2 regions of the Streptomyces hypolithicus genome follow, and region 2 is predicted to be linked to the other one. Evidence: riboswitches for the same ligand, from Rfam matches in the RefSeq annotation. Region 2 holds a riboswitch; the other holds the start of a gene.
What was found. Region 2 has a riboswitch for cyclic di-AMP ahead of ACU6WZ_RS01295 (M23 family metallopeptidase). Riboswitches for the same ligand answer to the same signal wherever they lie in the genome.

Region 1: linked by a shared signal. The riboswitch ahead of ACU6WZ_RS15405 (M23 family metallopeptidase) and the one ahead of ACU6WZ_RS01295 (M23 family metallopeptidase) in region 2 are both predicted to bind cyclic di-AMP.

What each region holds. Positions count from the first base shown of each region.
Region 1 covers NZ_CM128811.1:3,243,207-3,251,049, forward strand. Annotated here, with positions in the region: gene ACU6WZ_RS15375 (DEAD/DEAH box helicase) at 1-957, shown strand, start outside; tRNA gene ACU6WZ_RS15380 (tRNA-Lys) at 1,416-1,488, shown strand; gene ACU6WZ_RS15385 (DUF5988 family protein) at 1,892-2,092, shown strand; tRNA gene ACU6WZ_RS15390 (tRNA-Met) at 2,225-2,298, shown strand; gene ACU6WZ_RS15395 (PP2C family protein-serine/threonine phosphatase) at 2,515-3,639, shown strand; gene ACU6WZ_RS15400 (DUF2332 domain-containing protein) at 3,629-4,672, opposite strand; cyclic di-AMP (ydaO/yuaA leader) riboswitch at 4,920-5,065, shown strand; gene ACU6WZ_RS15405 (M23 family metallopeptidase) at 5,077-6,183, shown strand; partial or broken gene ACU6WZ_RS15410 (aldo/keto reductase) at 6,346-7,293, shown strand; gene ACU6WZ_RS15415 (PrsW family intramembrane metalloprotease) at 7,323-7,843, opposite strand, start outside.
Region 2 covers NZ_CM128811.1:246,716-254,558, reverse strand. Annotated here, with positions in the region: gene hpnH (adenosyl-hopene transferase HpnH) at 1-61, shown strand, start outside; gene ACU6WZ_RS01305 (aspartate aminotransferase family protein) at 66-1,514, shown strand; gene ACU6WZ_RS01300 (tyrosine-protein phosphatase) at 1,616-2,437, opposite strand; cyclic di-AMP (ydaO/yuaA leader) riboswitch at 2,853-3,021, shown strand; gene ACU6WZ_RS01295 (M23 family metallopeptidase) at 3,026-4,000, shown strand; gene ACU6WZ_RS01290 (SGNH/GDSL hydrolase family protein) at 4,194-4,985, shown strand; gene ACU6WZ_RS01285 (carbohydrate kinase family protein) at 5,070-5,984, opposite strand; gene ACU6WZ_RS01280 (TetR/AcrR family transcriptional regulator) at 6,083-6,712, opposite strand; gene ACU6WZ_RS01275 (Glu/Leu/Phe/Val dehydrogenase dimerization domain-containing protein) at 6,812-7,843, opposite strand, start outside.

The DNA of each region.
Region 1 (7,843 bases), 3.0 Mb from region 2:
TCGGCCAACAACCTCGCCAAGCAGGCCGAGCGCGAGGCCAAGGACCTGACCCGGGAGCTGGAGCGCGTCCAGCGCCGTGCCACCGAGCTTCGCGGGGAGGCCGACCGTCTGGTCGCCCGCGCGGCGCGCGAGCGCGGCGATGACCCGGAGGCCGCTGTCGCCGAGGTGGCGCAGGCCGCCGAGGCGGAGGTCGCGGCCGCAGCCGCGGCCGAGGCCGCCGCTGTGCCGGCCCAGGCGGAGCGCCGCGACGACCGCGGCAACTTCCAGCGCCGTGACGACCGCGGTGGAGACCGTGGCGGCTTCCGTCGTGACGACCGCGGTGGCGACCGTGGCGGTTTCAACCGTGACCGTGGTGGCGAGCGCGGTGGTTTCCAGCGTCGTGACGACCGTCCGGCCGGTGGCGACCGTGGTGGCCGTTCGTTCGAGCGTCGCGACGACAACCGTGGTGGCGGCTTCCGCCGCGACGACCGCCCGGCGACCGGTGGTGGCGAGCGCGGTGGTTTCCAGCGTCGTGACGACCGTCCGGCCGGTGGCGACCGTGGTGGCCGTTCGTTCGAGCGTCGCGACGACAACCGTGGTGGCGGCTTCCGCCGCGACGACCGCCCGGCGACCGGTGGTGGTGAGCGCGGTGGTTTCCAGCGTCGTGACGACCGTCCGGCGACCGGTGGTGGTGAGCGCGGTGGTTTCCAGCGTCGTGACGACCGTCCGGCGACCGGTGGTGGTGAGCGCGGTGGTTTCCAGCGTCGTGACGACCGCCCGGCGACCGGTGGCGGCTTCCGCGCCGGCGGCCACGACCGTCCGTTCAACCGCGACGACCGTCCGGCCGGCGGCGGCTTCCGCGCCGGCGGCCACGACCGCCCGCAGGGCCGTCGCGACGACCACCGCGGCAGCACGGGCACCGGCACCGGCTCGTTCGGCCGCCGCGACGACAAGCCGCGCTGGAAGCGCAACGGCTGACCGTCACCCTGATCGACCCGGCGGCGTAAGTCGCTGACCTGCGAAAGCGGGCCCGTTCTCCACGAACGGGCCCGCTTTTCTTTTGGCGACGTGAACGGCGACCGGGGCAACGACGTGTTGGTACGCCGCTCGTCCGGCGACATGAGCGGTGACGGCCTCACGGACCTGGTCGCCCGTCAGACATCGACCGGTGGCACGTACTTCTGCGCGGGCGTGTCCGGTGGGCAGCGCGGAATCTCAACGACACGGCCAAGGGCCGCGTGCAGGTCTCAACGACTGGGCCGCTCGTACAACTCCGTGGCCGGCGTCGGCGACCTCAGCAGCCGCACACAGATCCCCACCTGCTGGCAGGTCCACAAGGGCCAGTCCAGCCCCCGCGCACCCCGCGACGGGCCCGGCAACCGATACCGGATCGGCTGCCGCGCTCGCGGCAGCTATGCTCGTGGGTGATCCGCCGAGGGCCGTTAGCTCAATTGGCAGAGCAGCGGACTTTTAATCCGTTGGTTGTGGGTTCGAGTCCCACACGGCCTACCGCTCAGCCCCAGGTCAGAGAGGTTCTGATCTGGGGCTGGTCTTCGTTTCCGGAGCCTGGGGATCGCTGGCTGGGGTCTCCGTCAGGAACCGGACGGCGTCTGTGCGGTGGAGGACGATGCCGCTGTCCGTCCAGCGTGCCTCGGTGGCCCTTCAGTTGGGCGAGCGACACGTCGACGCCGACGGCGCGGGCACTGAAAGCAGCGCCGCGTGCCAGGTTGCCGCCCCCGCCGCAGCCAAAGTCCAGGACGCTCGCGTCCGACGTGACGCCCCGTCTTGTCGCGGGGCGCGGAAGAGCGACGGAAGCTAGTCGTGCTGCGGGATGGGGCAGTACGTGTCCTGACCGCAGCACGAACGCGAAGCCCGACGTGCGGGGTCGGGCGCCGGTCAGGAGACTGGGGGCATGACGCACAAGGCGCTTCTCGAGGGTGGTCCGGACGATCTGCCGGAGCGGATCGTGGCGATCACGCCCCCCGGCAAGGAGCTCAAGATCCCGCATCGCGGTGGGTACGAGCACTTCAAAGCCACGTCGAGGCATCAGGAAGGTGCGGAGGGGCGGCTCACCGTCTACGAGTGGTGGGAGCGCACGGAGATCGCCGAATAGGGCCGCGTGGGTCAGCGTGGGTCAGGTGGGTCCGAGTAGGTCCGCGTGGAGCCCCGTGGGTCGGTGCGGGTTGCGTTCGCCGGAAAGGTGGTCGGTGTTCGTTCCCTGATGGCGTACAGTTGGGTTCAACGGCGCGGGGTGGAGCAGCTCGGTAGCTCGCTGGGCTCATAACCCAGAGGTCGCAGGTTCAAATCCTGTCCCCGCTACTGAAGAAGAAAACGAAGGCCCGGATCTCGGAAGAGATCCGGGCCTTCGTCGTTTCCGGTGGCACTGTCCGGTGCCTCAGTCCGGTGCGTGGGCCAGGGGTGGGTGTCCGTCACCCGGTCGGCCGACCCCCGCTGGCTGTCCGGCGCGGCTACGGCCAGCCTGGGCCTGGCGCGGTACGGTCCGCACCCGGGAGCGGAGCGGGCAGGAGAGCACAGGTGGGGAAGCCAGACGGAAAGGCTCGCGGGTTCGCCCGTGCGCTGCCGACGCTGTTGATCGTCGGCGGATACGTCTTCGAAATCACCACCCCGCCGAGCTTCATCGGATCCCCGCTCTTCGCCGCCGCACCGCTGATCGCCGCACCCCTGTACTCCCTGCGCTACACGCTGCTGACCGGCGCCGCCGCCGTCTGTGCCGTCGTACTTCTGCATTTCGTCAGCCACACCTCGACCAGGGTGGAGTCCATCACCGAGCTGGTGACGATCGCCACCGTGGCCGCCTTCGCGGTCGTCATCAACCGCGTCGTACGCCGCAGCGGAAGGCAGCTCGCCTCCGCCCGCACCATCGCCGAGGCCGCCCAGCGCGCCGTACTCCCCACACCCGGCGACTGGATCGGCGGGCTGCACATCGCGGCACGGTACGAAGCCGCTCAGGCGGACGCGTTCATCGGCGGCGACCTCTTCGCCGTGCAGGACAGCCCGGCGGGGGTACGTCTGGTGGTCGGCGACGTACGCGGCAAGGGCCTCGACGCCGTCGAGGCGGTGGCGGTAGTCATCGGGGCGTTCCGGGAGGCCGCCGAGCAGGAGGGCTCCCTCGAAGGGGTCGCACGGCGGCTGGAGCGGGCGCTGACCCGGGAGGGCGCGCGGCGCGACGATATCGACGCCTTCGAGGGGTTCACCACGGCCGTCCTCGCCGAGATCCCGCACGGCGAGGACATCGTCAGGGTGGTCAACCGCGGCCACCCCGAGCCGCTGCTGCTGTACGCCGACGGGTCGCTGGACGCGATCGAACCTGACGCCGCCGCTCTGCCGCTGGGCATGGGCGACCTGGGGTCGTGGCCGGACCGGGCGACGCGGCGCACGTTCCCCGCCGGCGCCACGCTGCTTCTCTATACAGACGGCCTCTCCGAGGCCAGGAACACTGCGGGGGTTTTCTACGATCCGTCCGACCGGCTGCGCGGGCGGATCTTCCCCGGCCCCGAAGAGCTGCTGGACGCGCTCACCGGCGACGTACGGCTGCACACGGGCGGGGCTGCCACCGACGACATGGCGCTGCTCGCGGTCGCACGGCCGTCCGCGGGGCAGCACGGACGCCGCAGGACGGTCGGAATCGTCAAGAGGTAGGGGCAGGGGTCGGCCCAGGGGTAGGGCCAGCGGTCGGGCCAGCGGTCGGGCCAGGGGTCGGCTCAGCGGTCGGGCCGAACCAGTGCAGGCTCTGGCCGTGCGGAGCGGTGTAGGCGACGGCGCTCTCGTTGAGGGAGAGCGTGAGCAGGTGCTCGTCGTCGGGTGCGGGGGCGTCCAGCCAGGGCAGCACGGTGTAGTGCTCGTTGGAGATCCAGTGGCATGGCAGGGCGCGGACGACGGCCGCGAACTCCTCGCGGCGGGCGAGCGGCAGGTAGGTCAGTACGGCCGTGTGGAAGACGACGAGGGTGGCGCCCACCGGTGCCTCGGCGACCAGCTCCGGAAGTTCGTCGACGAGGTCCCCGCGGACGATACGGGGGCGGGGCGCCGTACGTACCGCTTCGATGGCGCCGAGCTGTTGGCGGGGCCGCTCGCTCTGGCCCGGCCAGATCAGTGACTGGAGCCAGCGGACGTCGTCCTCGTCGGTGGGGTCAAGGGGGTTGAGGTCGATGCCCGCGCGCCAGGCGATGCGGGGGAGCGCGGCGGGTACGGGCGCGGGGCCCTGCGTACGGCAGTCGAAGGTGACTGGGGACGAGCCGAGGACGGGGCCGCCGTCGTAACGGTAGGCGTAGCGGTCCGGGTGCAGGCACAGGCCGGCCGAGGCGCCGACCTCGATGAGTGCGAGGGGTTGGGGGAGCGAGGCGAGGAGGGGGAGCAGGGTCGCGCAGCGCGCGGGCTCGTTGGTCTGGGTGAAGCGCTCCAGCATCACCGCGCGTACGTCGTCCCAGTGGGCCAGGGTCCACGCGCGGAACGGTTCCCACTGCTCGTACGGTCCGCCGAGGTGGCGGACGGCGCCGAGGAGGAGATTGGGCTGCTGCTTGTTGCCCGGCGGGAGGGCGGCGACGAGGGCGCAGAGGTCCTCGTCCTCGCTGATACGGGCGGTTAGTTCGGCGTACACGGGGGAGACGCCCCGCGCCTGCTGCTCGGAGAACTCGCGGTAGCGACGGGCCACGGACTGCGTGCTGTTGACCACCATGGAGGAGAATTTATCGCTCGCGACACTGGGTAGTCGGCCTGATCGCTTTTGATAATAATTGACGAACCGTCAAGAAACGCATGTTTCCTGAGTGATGATCAAGTCGTCCCGGTGTGAGCTATTCTGTGCGTATTTGTTCGGGCCAATGGCGGTAACGATCAGTCGGAGCGGCTTGGAATCCGGCCCCCGCGTCTATTAACGTTCGATAACGCAGCGCGGTTGTCCCAGTCGTCGCCAGAGACGACACCGTGCGCACGCGCCGAATTCCGCAAGGGAACCGGGGAACCAATCCTTGGGGTGAATCGGGCTGCTTCGCGTCAGCGAAGAGGCCCGTAGGAGACCTTCCTGCTCCGAACCCGTCAGCTAACCCGGTAGGCGAGAAGGAAGGAAAGGAGCACGCCTCCGTGGCGTCCAACAGCCCTGCCCCCACCACCACCCTGCCCCCCTTCGGGGCGGCGAACCACACCGAGAACTTCGGTGGCGGCGAGGGGACGTGGGAAGAATGGAATCCCACTGAGGAGTCCATACGGCCCGTACGCGGCCGGCACCGGGTGGCCAAGCAGCGCGGCGGAATCGGCCGCAGCTCCACCGTGCTGGGCGTCGGCGTCATCGCCGCGGTCGGCGCGGGCGGCATAGCCACCGCGCAGGACAAGCCGGCCATCTCGATCTCGATGCCCGACGCGATATCCGACTCACTGCCCGACGCCAAGTCCCTTCCCGGCGTCGGCTCTTTCATGTCCGACGACCATGCCGACGCAGGCTCCGGCGCCCCGGCGGGCTCCGGGGGCGAAGCCGTCTTCGCTGCGGCCCCTCTCACCACGGCGGGTGTCACCACCGCCGACGCGCAGCAGGGCACCACCGACGCGGGCGAGGCACTGCGCGCCCGCATCCTCCAGCAGGCCGAGCAGCAGCAGGACGCAGCCGACGCCCAGGTCAAGGAGGCCGCCGAGAAGGAGGCCTCCGAGAAGGCCGCGGCCGAGGCCCGGAAGCAGCAGAGCGCGGCCGAGGCCGAGGCGGCCGAGAAGAAGCGCGAGGCCGAGGAGAGGAAGCGCGAGGCGGCGGCCGAGGCCAAGCGCAAGGCGGAGGAGGAGCGGCTCGCCAAGCTCGCCGCCAGTTACTCCCTGCCCACCTCGTCGTACACGCTCACCTCGACCTACGGCCAGTCCGGCTCGATGTGGTCGTCGGGCCAGCACACCGGCCTGGACTTCGCAGCTCCGACCGGTACGCCGGCCAAGGCGGTGCACAGCGGAACCATCAAGTCGGCAGGCTGGTCGGGTTCGTACGGCTACCGCGTCGTGCTCGAACTCGAGGACGGCACCGAGGTCTGGTACGCGCACCTCTCCTCGATGACGGTGTCCGCCGGCCAGACCGTCGGTACGGGCGAGACCATCGGACGTGTGGGCGCCACCGGCAATGTGACGGGCCCGCACCTGCACCTCGAAGTGCACACGGCCGACGGCTCCGGCATCGACCCGGCGGCGTGGCTGCGCGACAAGGGCCTCTCCGTCTGACAGCCAATCCCCCGGCCCCCCTGGCCCTGCTCCCTATGGCCCCCTGGCCCCCTGGCCCCTCTGGTCTCCCCAGTCCCCGGCAGCCCTGGCGCTCACCCCCCGACGCCAGGGCTGCCGGTCTTTCGCGGAATAGCCGGCGCCTGCCGCGGGGTTGACGACCCCATGACTTCTCTCCGCAAGCTGGGTACGTCCGATCTCGATGTCTTCCCGCTCGCCCTCGGCGGCAACGTCTTCGGCTGAACCGCCGACGAGGCGCAGTCCTTCGCCGTCCTCGACGCGTACGCCGCGGGAGGCGGCAACTTCGTCGACACCGCCGACTCCTACTCCGCCTGGGCCCCCGGCAACGAGGGCGCCGAGTCCGAGCGGATCATCGGCAAGTGGCTCGCCGCGCGCGGCAACCACTCCGAGATCGTCGTCGCCACCAAGGTCGGCGCCCACCCGTCGTACAAGGGGCTCTCCGCTACGAACATCAAGGCGGCCGCGGAGGAATCGTTGCGCCGACTGGGCACCGACCACATCGACCTGTACTACACGCACTTCGACGACACCGAGGTGCCGGTCGAGGAGATCATCACCGCCCTCGACCAACTGGTGAAGGACGGCAAGGTCCGTGCCATCGCCGCCTCCAACCTGAGCCCCGAGCGGCTGCAGGCCTCGCTGGACTTCTCGGAACGGGAGTCAGTGGCGCGTTACGTCGCCCTCCAGCCGCACTACAACCTCGTCTCGCGCGGTACCTACGAGGGCGGGCTCCAGGACACGGCCGCGCGCGCCGGGCTCGCCGCCGTGCCGTACTTCGCGCTCGCCTCGGGCTTCCTGACCGGCAAGTACCGGGCGGACGGGGACGCGGTAGCGAGCGCGCGGGCCGAGGGCGCCGCCAAGCACCTGGAGACGGAGCGCGGACGCAAGGTACTGGCGGCGCTGGACGAGGTGGCGGGGGCGCGCGGCGCCGAGGTCGCGACCGTGGCGCTGGCGTGGCTGGCGGCGCAGCCGACCGTCGCGGCGCCGATCGCGAGCGCGCGGACCGTGGAGCAACTGCCGGCCCTGCTGGCGGTGGCGGAACTGGAGCTGACGGACGGCGAGCTGGCGCAGCTGACGGCGGCGTCCGCCTGAGAGCGGTGGGCCAGTAGGTCAGACACCCCCTAGGGCAGGCGGCGGTACGGGTTGTCGGGGACGTAGTAGTCCCGGTGCGGGGCGGGGCGCTGGGGCGGGGGACCGTACCCGTAAGGCCGGAGTTGGTGGCCCGGGGGCCACGGGGGTGCGGGCCACGAGTGCCCGGGCCCCGGGGGTGCGGGCCACTGCTGTGGCGGGCGCGCCCGGCCCGTGGCCCGCGCCGCGTACTCCAGGGCCGGGCGGGCGATCTCCTTGCGCTGCCACAGATGGTGCAGCAGCTCCTGCTCGCGGGCCGTGAAGTCGGCCCCCACGGTGCCCCGGTGGGCGCGGTGGCGCAGGAAGGCCAGCGAGGTCGCGAAGGTCTCGTACTCGGCGACAGCGCGGGCGGCCGCCCGCCCGCCGCTCGTGCGGGCGGCCGCGCCCCGCGCCAGCGAGCGGGCCCGCATCGAGGAGAGCGCGAGCGGTTCGGCGGGGAGCAGCCACCCGGCGGCGGCGTAGGCGGGCAGTTCGGCGGCGATGGTGCGCAGCTCGCTGCCCCGGGTCCACACCG
Region 2 (7,843 bases):
GGGCTCGCTCAAGGAATCCCTGCGCGCGGTCCGCGAGACCGTCTCGGCCAACCGCGGGTGATGTGATGGACCACCGGTCATCGCCGGGCGGGGACGGGACCGCAGCCCGTCCCCGCCCCGGCCCCCGCCCGGCGGGGGAGTTCGACCTGGCGGCGCTCCTCGCCGAACGCGGCGGGGAGGGCTACGAACTGCACGCCAGGCACCTCAACCACCAACTGCCGCGCATGCTGCGCGCCATCGGCTTCGACAAGGTCTACGAGCGGGCCGAGGGCGCCTACTTCTGGGACGCGGAGGGCAACGACTACCTCGACATGCTCGCCGGCTTCGGGGTGATGGGCCTCGGCCGCCACCATCCCGTCGTACGCAGAGCACTGCACGACGTACTGGACGCCTCCCTCGCGGACCTCACGCGCTTCGACTGCCAGCCGCTGCCCGGACTGCTCGCCGAGAAGCTGCTCACGCACAGCCCGCACCTGGACCGGGTCTTCTTCGGAAACAGCGGCACGGAGGCCGTCGAGACCGCGCTCAAGTTCGCCAGGTACGCGACCGGCCGCCCCAGAATCCTCTACTGCGCCCACGCCTTCCACGGCCTGACGGCCGGCTCGCTCTCCGTCAACGGCGAGAGCGGCTTCCGCGACGGATTCGCCCCACTGCTGCCCGACACCGCGATCGCCCTCGGAGACCTCGCCGCGCTGGAGCGGGAGCTGGAGCGCGGCGACGTGGCGGGCCTGGTCGTCGAGCCGATCCAGGGCAAGGGCGTACGTGCCTGCCCGCCCGGATTCCTGCGCGCCGCCCAGGAACTCCTCCACCGGCGCGGGGCCCTGCTGATCGCCGACGAGGTCCAGACAGGGCTGGGCAGGACCGGCGACTTCTACGCGTACCAGCACGAGGAGGGCGTGGAGCCCGATCTGCTGTGCGTCGCCAAGGCTCTTTCGGGCGGGTACGTGCCGGTCGGCGCGACTCTCGGAAAGGACTGGATCTTCCGGAAGGTCTACTCCTCGATGGACCGCGTGCTGGTCCACTCGGCCAGCTTCGGTTCCAACGCCCAGGCCATGGCGGCGGGTCTCGCCGTGCTGTCGGTGATGGAGAACGAGGAGATCGTCGCCAACGCCCGGCGCACCGGCGACCTGCTGCGCGAGCGGCTGACCGCGCTCGTCGGGCGCTACGAGCTGCTGCACGACGTACGCGGACGGGGCCTCATGGTCGGCATCGAGTTCGGCCGGCCGGCCTCGCTGAAGCTGCGCAGCCGCTGGACGATGCTCCAGGCCGCCCGCAAGGGGCTCTTCGCGCAGATGGTCGTCGCACCGCTGCTGCACAAGCACCGCATCCTTACCCAGGTGTCCGGCGACCACCTCGAAGTCATCAAGCTGATTCCGCCGCTGACCGTGGGGGAGAAGGAGGTGGACCGCTTCGTCCGCGCCTTCACCGCCGTGATGGACGACGCGCACAGCGGCGGCGGACTGATGTGGGACTTCGGCAGGACGCTCGTCAAGCAGGCGGTCGCCAACCGGTAGGCGGGCCGGAGGTGGGCGGCCCGGCCCAGCAGGCGAGGTAGGGGCAGCCCGCCCGGCCCCCGCGGCCGGGCCCTCAGCTCTCGTCGCTCAGCTCTCGTCGCTCAGCTCTCGTCGCTCGGGACGAGCAGCCGGGTCCGCAGCTGCTCGCGGGTCTCGGCGCTGAGCCCCAGTCCTTCCGCGAGGTACCGCGTGGTGGAGCCCCATACCTCCTGGACGGTCTCGAAGGCGGCGTTCAGGTACTCCGCGCGGGCGTCGAACAGCGGCCTCAGCAGCTCCATGACCTCGGGAGTCATTCCGGCCGGGGAGCTGTCGCTGCGGCTCACCCGGTAGCGGCGGCTCGGGTCGTTCGACTTGAGGTAGTCGGCCTCGATGGCGTCACGCTCGACGCCGACAGCCAGCAGGGCCACCGCTATCGACAGGCCCGCTCGGTCCTTGCCCGCCGCGCAGTGCATCAGGGCGGGCACGCTGTCCTCGGCGAGCGCCTGCAGCACTTGGCTGTGCTCGGCCGTGCGCTCCTTGATGATCACGCGGTACGTCTGCGCCATCCGGTCCGCGGCCTTGCCGTCGGACAGGATCTCGCGCAGCTCGTCGAGGTTCCCGTCCCGGACCATCTTCCAGAACACCGCGCCGTCGGCAGGGTCGGTCAGCGGCAGGTTCACGTTGCGCACACCCGGCAGCTCGATGTCCGGGCCCTCCAGCTTCTGGTCCGCCTCGTTGCGGAAATCGAAGATCGTATGAAGACCGAGGGAGCCGAGAAACGCCGCATCGGCCGCCGTCGCGTGTGCGAGGTGACCGCTGCGGAAAAGGACACCGGAGCGCACCCGGCGCCCGTCCACGGTCGGCAGGCCGCCCACATCACGGAAGTTGCGCACTGCGGCAAGCTCGGGCGCTGCCGACGGGACCTGCGGCACCTGCTGTGACACGTGGGCTCCTGTGAGTCTGCCGTCGGCGCTGCTCGCCGACTTCGGCGAGTTTCGACGATACGACACCGTGGCCGTGGCGATCATCGCCGCTGGCCAGGCGCTTCAGGCGTATCTGACAGTTGGGGCGAATCGGGTCATATCACCGTAACGCCCGTTGTGTGCAAGGGAGGTGACGGAGGGGCGGGCGGGCCGCTGGTGAGCAGGATCTCATTCGTGACCGTGCGTGGCGAAGATCCGGATACAAATGCCTTTCCGCAGGCGGGGGGAGAAGATCCGTAATCCACGGAGTGTGACGGCAATTCCCTCGCGAATTCCCCTCGCTCAACGGCTGGGCGAATGAGCTCGCTTGTACGGGGAAGGCCGGTCGGCTTACGGTCACGGTCAATCCGGGCGGACCGCCTAATCCTGCCGCCGCCCGGAATCCGAACCTACTCACGTGTGGCAGGAGCGGGGGAACCAGGTAAGTACGCCGGCATTCGGAAGTTTTTGGTCCGGACCGGCTCGGGGTGAAGCCGCGCATCAGCGCGGCCGGGCATCTCCAGCCCGAACCCGACAGCTCACCTCGTAGGCGCCGGAGAGGAATACCCCATGCCCGCAAAGGGTAAGCACCGCCGCCAGAGGCCGAACTCGATCACCCGCGGATTTATCGCCGCAGGCACGGGCGGAGCGGCTCTCGCACTTCCGTTCATGACCGTGACCGGCGCGAACGCCGCGGAGAAGGCCGCCCCGGCCTCCGCGTCCGCCGCGTCCTTCGGCAAGGCGGCCCCCGCGGCCGCCGCCGAGAAGGCCGCCGCGAAGAAGGCCGGCACCAAGACCTACTCCGTGGTCTCCGGCGACTATCTGTCGAAGATCGCCGAAGAGCAGGACGTGCGTGGCGGCTGGCACAAGCTCTACAAGGACAACCGTGTGGTCGTCGGCGGCAACCCCGAGCTGATCCTGCCCGGCATGAAGCTGACCATCGGCGCGAAGGCGTCCGGCTCCGCGCCGCAGGCGCCCGCGAAGCCCGCCCAGCCGTCGAAGTCCGAGAAGTCGTCGCAGCCGTCGCAGCCCTCGAAGTCCTCGGCCAAGGACTCCGCGCCCGCGCCGGCCAAGGACGAGGCCAAGGCGCCCGCCGCCAACAGCGCCTCCAACGCGGCCGCTTCCGGCCAGAGCAACGGATCCGGCTTCACCGCTCCGGTCGACGCGGGCGTCTCCACGCCGTACCGCGCCTCCGGCGGCAGCTGGTCCAGCGGCTACCACACGGGCGTCGACTTCACCGCCTCCAGTGGCACCCCGGTCAAGGCCGTGGCCACCGGCACCGTCGTCTCCGCCGGCTGGAGCGGCTCGTACGGCAACGAGGTCGTCATCAAGCACGACGACGGCCGCTACTCGCAGTACGCCCACCTCTCCTCGCTGTCCGTCTCCTCCGGCCAGAGCGTCGGAGGCGGCACCCAGATAGGCCTCTCCGGCAGCACCGGCAACTCCACCGGCCCGCACCTGCACTTCGAGATCCGGACCGGCCCGAGCTACGGCTCGGACGTCGACCCGCTGGCCTACCTGCGCGGCAACGGCGTCTCCATCTGACGCTCGCCCCGCGACGGCTCCATGCCCGTACGCCCCTTCTCTGCCGCTCACCCCCAGGCGGCAGGAAAGGGGCCTACGTGCGTTCAAAGGCGTATTCCGGGTTGGCCGAACCTGACCCGTGTCGTATCTCACGCTGCGTCACCCCCTCCCTACGGTGGCGTAGGTCACGTCCGCCGGTGAAGGATGTGCCGACGTGGCAGACGATTCGCGATCATTCAGAGCAGGCGCCATCGGGTCGTACGCGGCGATCGGTGACAGCTTCACCGAAGGCGTCGGCGACCCCGGGCCCGGCGGTACGTTCATCGGCTGGGCGGACCGGTTGGCCGTACTCCTCGACGACCGCGTCCCCGAGCACACCTTCCGCTACGCCAACCTCGCGGTCCGCGGCCGCCTCCTCGACCAGATCGTGGCGGAGCAGGTCCCGCGGGCGCGGCAGCTCGCCCCCGATCTGGTGAGCTTCTGCGCCGGCGGGAACGACATCATCCGGCCAGGCAGTGACCCCGACGACGTAGCCGAGCGCTTCGAGACAGCGGTCGCTGAGCTCACCGAGGCCGTCGGCACCGTCATGGTGACCACGGGCTTCGACACTCGGGACGTTCCCGTGCTGCGCCATCTGCGCGGCAAGATCGCGACGTACACGGCGCATGTGCGCGCGGTCGCCGACCGCTATGACTGCCCGGTGCTCGACCTGTGGTCCCTCAAGTCGGTCCAGGACAGACGCGCCTGGGACGGCGACCGCCTGCACCTCTCGCCCGAGGGCCACACCCGGGTCGCGCTGCGGGCCGGCCAAGTGCTGGGCCTGGACGTCCCCGCCGACCCCGACCAGGTGTGGCCGCCGCAGGTGCCGCGCAACTCGCTGGAGGCGCGCAGAGACAACATCCAGTGGGCGCGCGAACACCTGGTGCCGTGGATCGGGCGGCGGCTGCGCCGGGAGAGCTCGGGGGATCACGTGGCGGCGAAGCGCCCGGACCTGCTGCCGCTCTGAGGCGCTGAGCAGGGCGTGGTGGCCTTGACGTTCAGTCTCGGCCAGGGGCGTGCGCCCCCCTGTGCCAGACGTGAGGCCGGCGCCCTACGGGGACAGGAGGTCGCCCGCGCCGATCAGGGCCGTGTTTCCCTCCGTGGTGCAGGCGTGGGCTCCGGCGCGTGCGCCCAGCCGGGCGCACTCCTCAAGGCCCTGGCCGGCCAGCCGCCCGTACAGGAATCCGCTGACATAGGCGTCCCCGGCGCCGTTGGAGTCCACCACCGGGCCGGGCGGCACCGTCGCGGGAACCGGCCGTGGGGTGCGGCTGCCGTCCCGCGTCAGCAGGTACGAGCCGCCCGCGCCCGCCGTGGCCACCACGGCCTCGGCCCGTCCCTCCCGCAGGATTTCCCGCATCACGGCGGCGATCCGCTCCCCGGCGCCGGCAGCGCTGAGGAACACCAGATCGCAGCGGAGCGCGAACTCCCTGTGGTGGTCGGCCAGTCCGTCCCAGTCGTGCAGGTCCGTCGAGACCGGAACACCCAGCTCCTCGATGTCGTCGAGGAGATGACGCGCGAAGTCCACTATGCACAGGTGGACATGACCGGCACGCCGCAGATGCGGAAGGTAGAAGTCCCGCGGCATCCGCAGGCCGCCCGGGTCGCGGGCGTCGTAGAACGACATCCGGCGGCCCGTCGAGCTGTCCACGAGATTGACCGCGCGCCGGGTCCCCGCCGGTGAGATCAGCGGCTCGAAATCGACTCCACCCTTGGCCAGCCGCTCCCTGACCTGCCCGCCGATCCAGTCATCCCCGATGAAGTCGATGAATTTGACCTCAAGCCCCAACGCCCGGCAGCCCAGCGCGACATTGCCGCCGGTGTGCCCCGGCCACTCCCGGATGGGTGGCACGCCAAGCGAATCCGCGAGCGGTACGGGCAGCGAATCGACGCGGACGACGGTGTCCACCCCACTGCCGCCGACGACCAGGACGTCATACACCGCGTGCACAGACTGCTGTTCCGACATCGCAACCCCTTCCGGCTCCGCGGCCCAGTATGAACTGCTCCCGGATCAAAGGGACTGAGATCAACGGGACAGGTGGTGTGACACCCCTGGTCAGCTTGTCAGCGGGCGGCCGCCGCCAGCGCCGCGCGATCGATGCCCAATTCGCGGGCGAGCGCGTCCTCGGCCCATTCCAGCATGGTGCCCCGGGTCAGAGCTACCGGGGTTCCCGCGTACGACATCATCTGGACGGCGAGCCCGTCCAGCAGCGCAGTCAGCCGCCAGGCCGCCGACGCCGGGTCCTCGCACCGGAACTCACCGGCGTCCGCGCCCTCCCTGATGGCCTCGGTCAGCGCCGCCTTCCACTGCCGGTCGAGGTCGCGGGCCACTTCGCGGAGCACCGGCTCACGCAAGGACGCCGCCCAGCCCTCGATCCAGAGCCTCCATCCCTTGGCCTGCCCGGCCGGTGCGTACCAGCGGATCGCGGCCCGGAGTCTGCGTACGGCGCTGGTGCGCCGGCCGAGCAGTTTGCGCAGCTGCGCGAGGTCGCCGGCCGCGGCGTACACGAAAGCGGCGCCGACGAGCTTCTCCTTGGTCGAGAAGTGGTACAGCACCAGCGCGTTGCTCACGCCGAGGGCAGAAGCGACATCGGCGATGCGCAGGGCGCTCACTCCCCGCGCCTCGATCTGTCCGACCGCGGCACGCAGCAGTTCCTCGCGCCGTTCCTCCACGCTCAACCGCACTCTCGCCACCCGGCAAACCCTACACACGGGGGCGTCCCACCTGCCCCTACTGCGCAGCCACGACCGATCCGGCGGGCCCCGATCCGGTGGGCCCCGATCCGGTACGCGTCACCGGTACCAGCCGAACCGTTCCGCCATGACCGGGAGCCGGTCGTCGACGATCGCGTGGGCGGCGGCGCGCGGCGTCGTGCCGTCCGCCTCGGCCCGCGCCAGCATCTGGCCGACGAGGGTGCGCATCGAGCTCCGCGTGTACGCGAACGCCTCGTCCGGGTCGGGGCCGATGTCCCCGAACAGCGTCCACCACCACCAGGCGTTCGTACCCGAGTTCACGACGACGTCCGGCAGCACGCTCACCCCTCGTTCCGCCAGCAGCGCCTCGGCCTCGGGCAGCACCGGCATGTTCGCCGCCTCGACGACCCAGCGGGCCTTGATCCGCCGCTGGTTGGCCGCGTCGACGGCGTACGACACGGCCGCCGGAACCAATACCTCCGCCTCCGCGGACAGCCAGGCGTCGCCCGCCAGTTCCTGGTCGTCGGAGCGCAGTACGGCCCGGTCCACCGCGCCGTACGCGTCACGGGCGGCGAGCAGCGCTTCGACGTCCAGCCCGTCCGGGTTCGCGACCGTGCCCAGCACATCGGCCACCGCGACGATCTTCAGCCCGGCCTTGGACAGGAAGCGGGCGGTGGCGCCGCCCATCGTTCCCAGGCCCTGCACCGACACGCGCGTCCCCCGGTGCGGGATCGCCGCGGAGTCGAGCGCCGCGAGCACCGACTCGGCGACCCCGCAGCCGCCGACGAGCTCGCCGAGCCCGATGCCGCCGACCGTGACGCCGAACGCGTCGGCGAGCCGCCCGCGCGCCGCGCTCTCGTCGTCGAGCAACGGGTAGACGGCCTGAATGGTGGAGACGAGGCCGGCCTCCGCCGCGGCCTTGTCGACGATCTCCTGGGACAGCCCCAGATCCTCGCCGGTCGTCCAGAAGCTCTCGATGTGCGGGCGCATGGCGCGCAGGTAGCGCACCAGAATGCTGTACGCCTCGGGGTCCTGCGGGTCACAGTCGATGCCGCCCTTGGCGCCGCCGAGCGGTATGTAGCGCCCCCTCGGATGCGCAGGGTCGTAGTGGAGGGCTTCCTTCATCGTCAT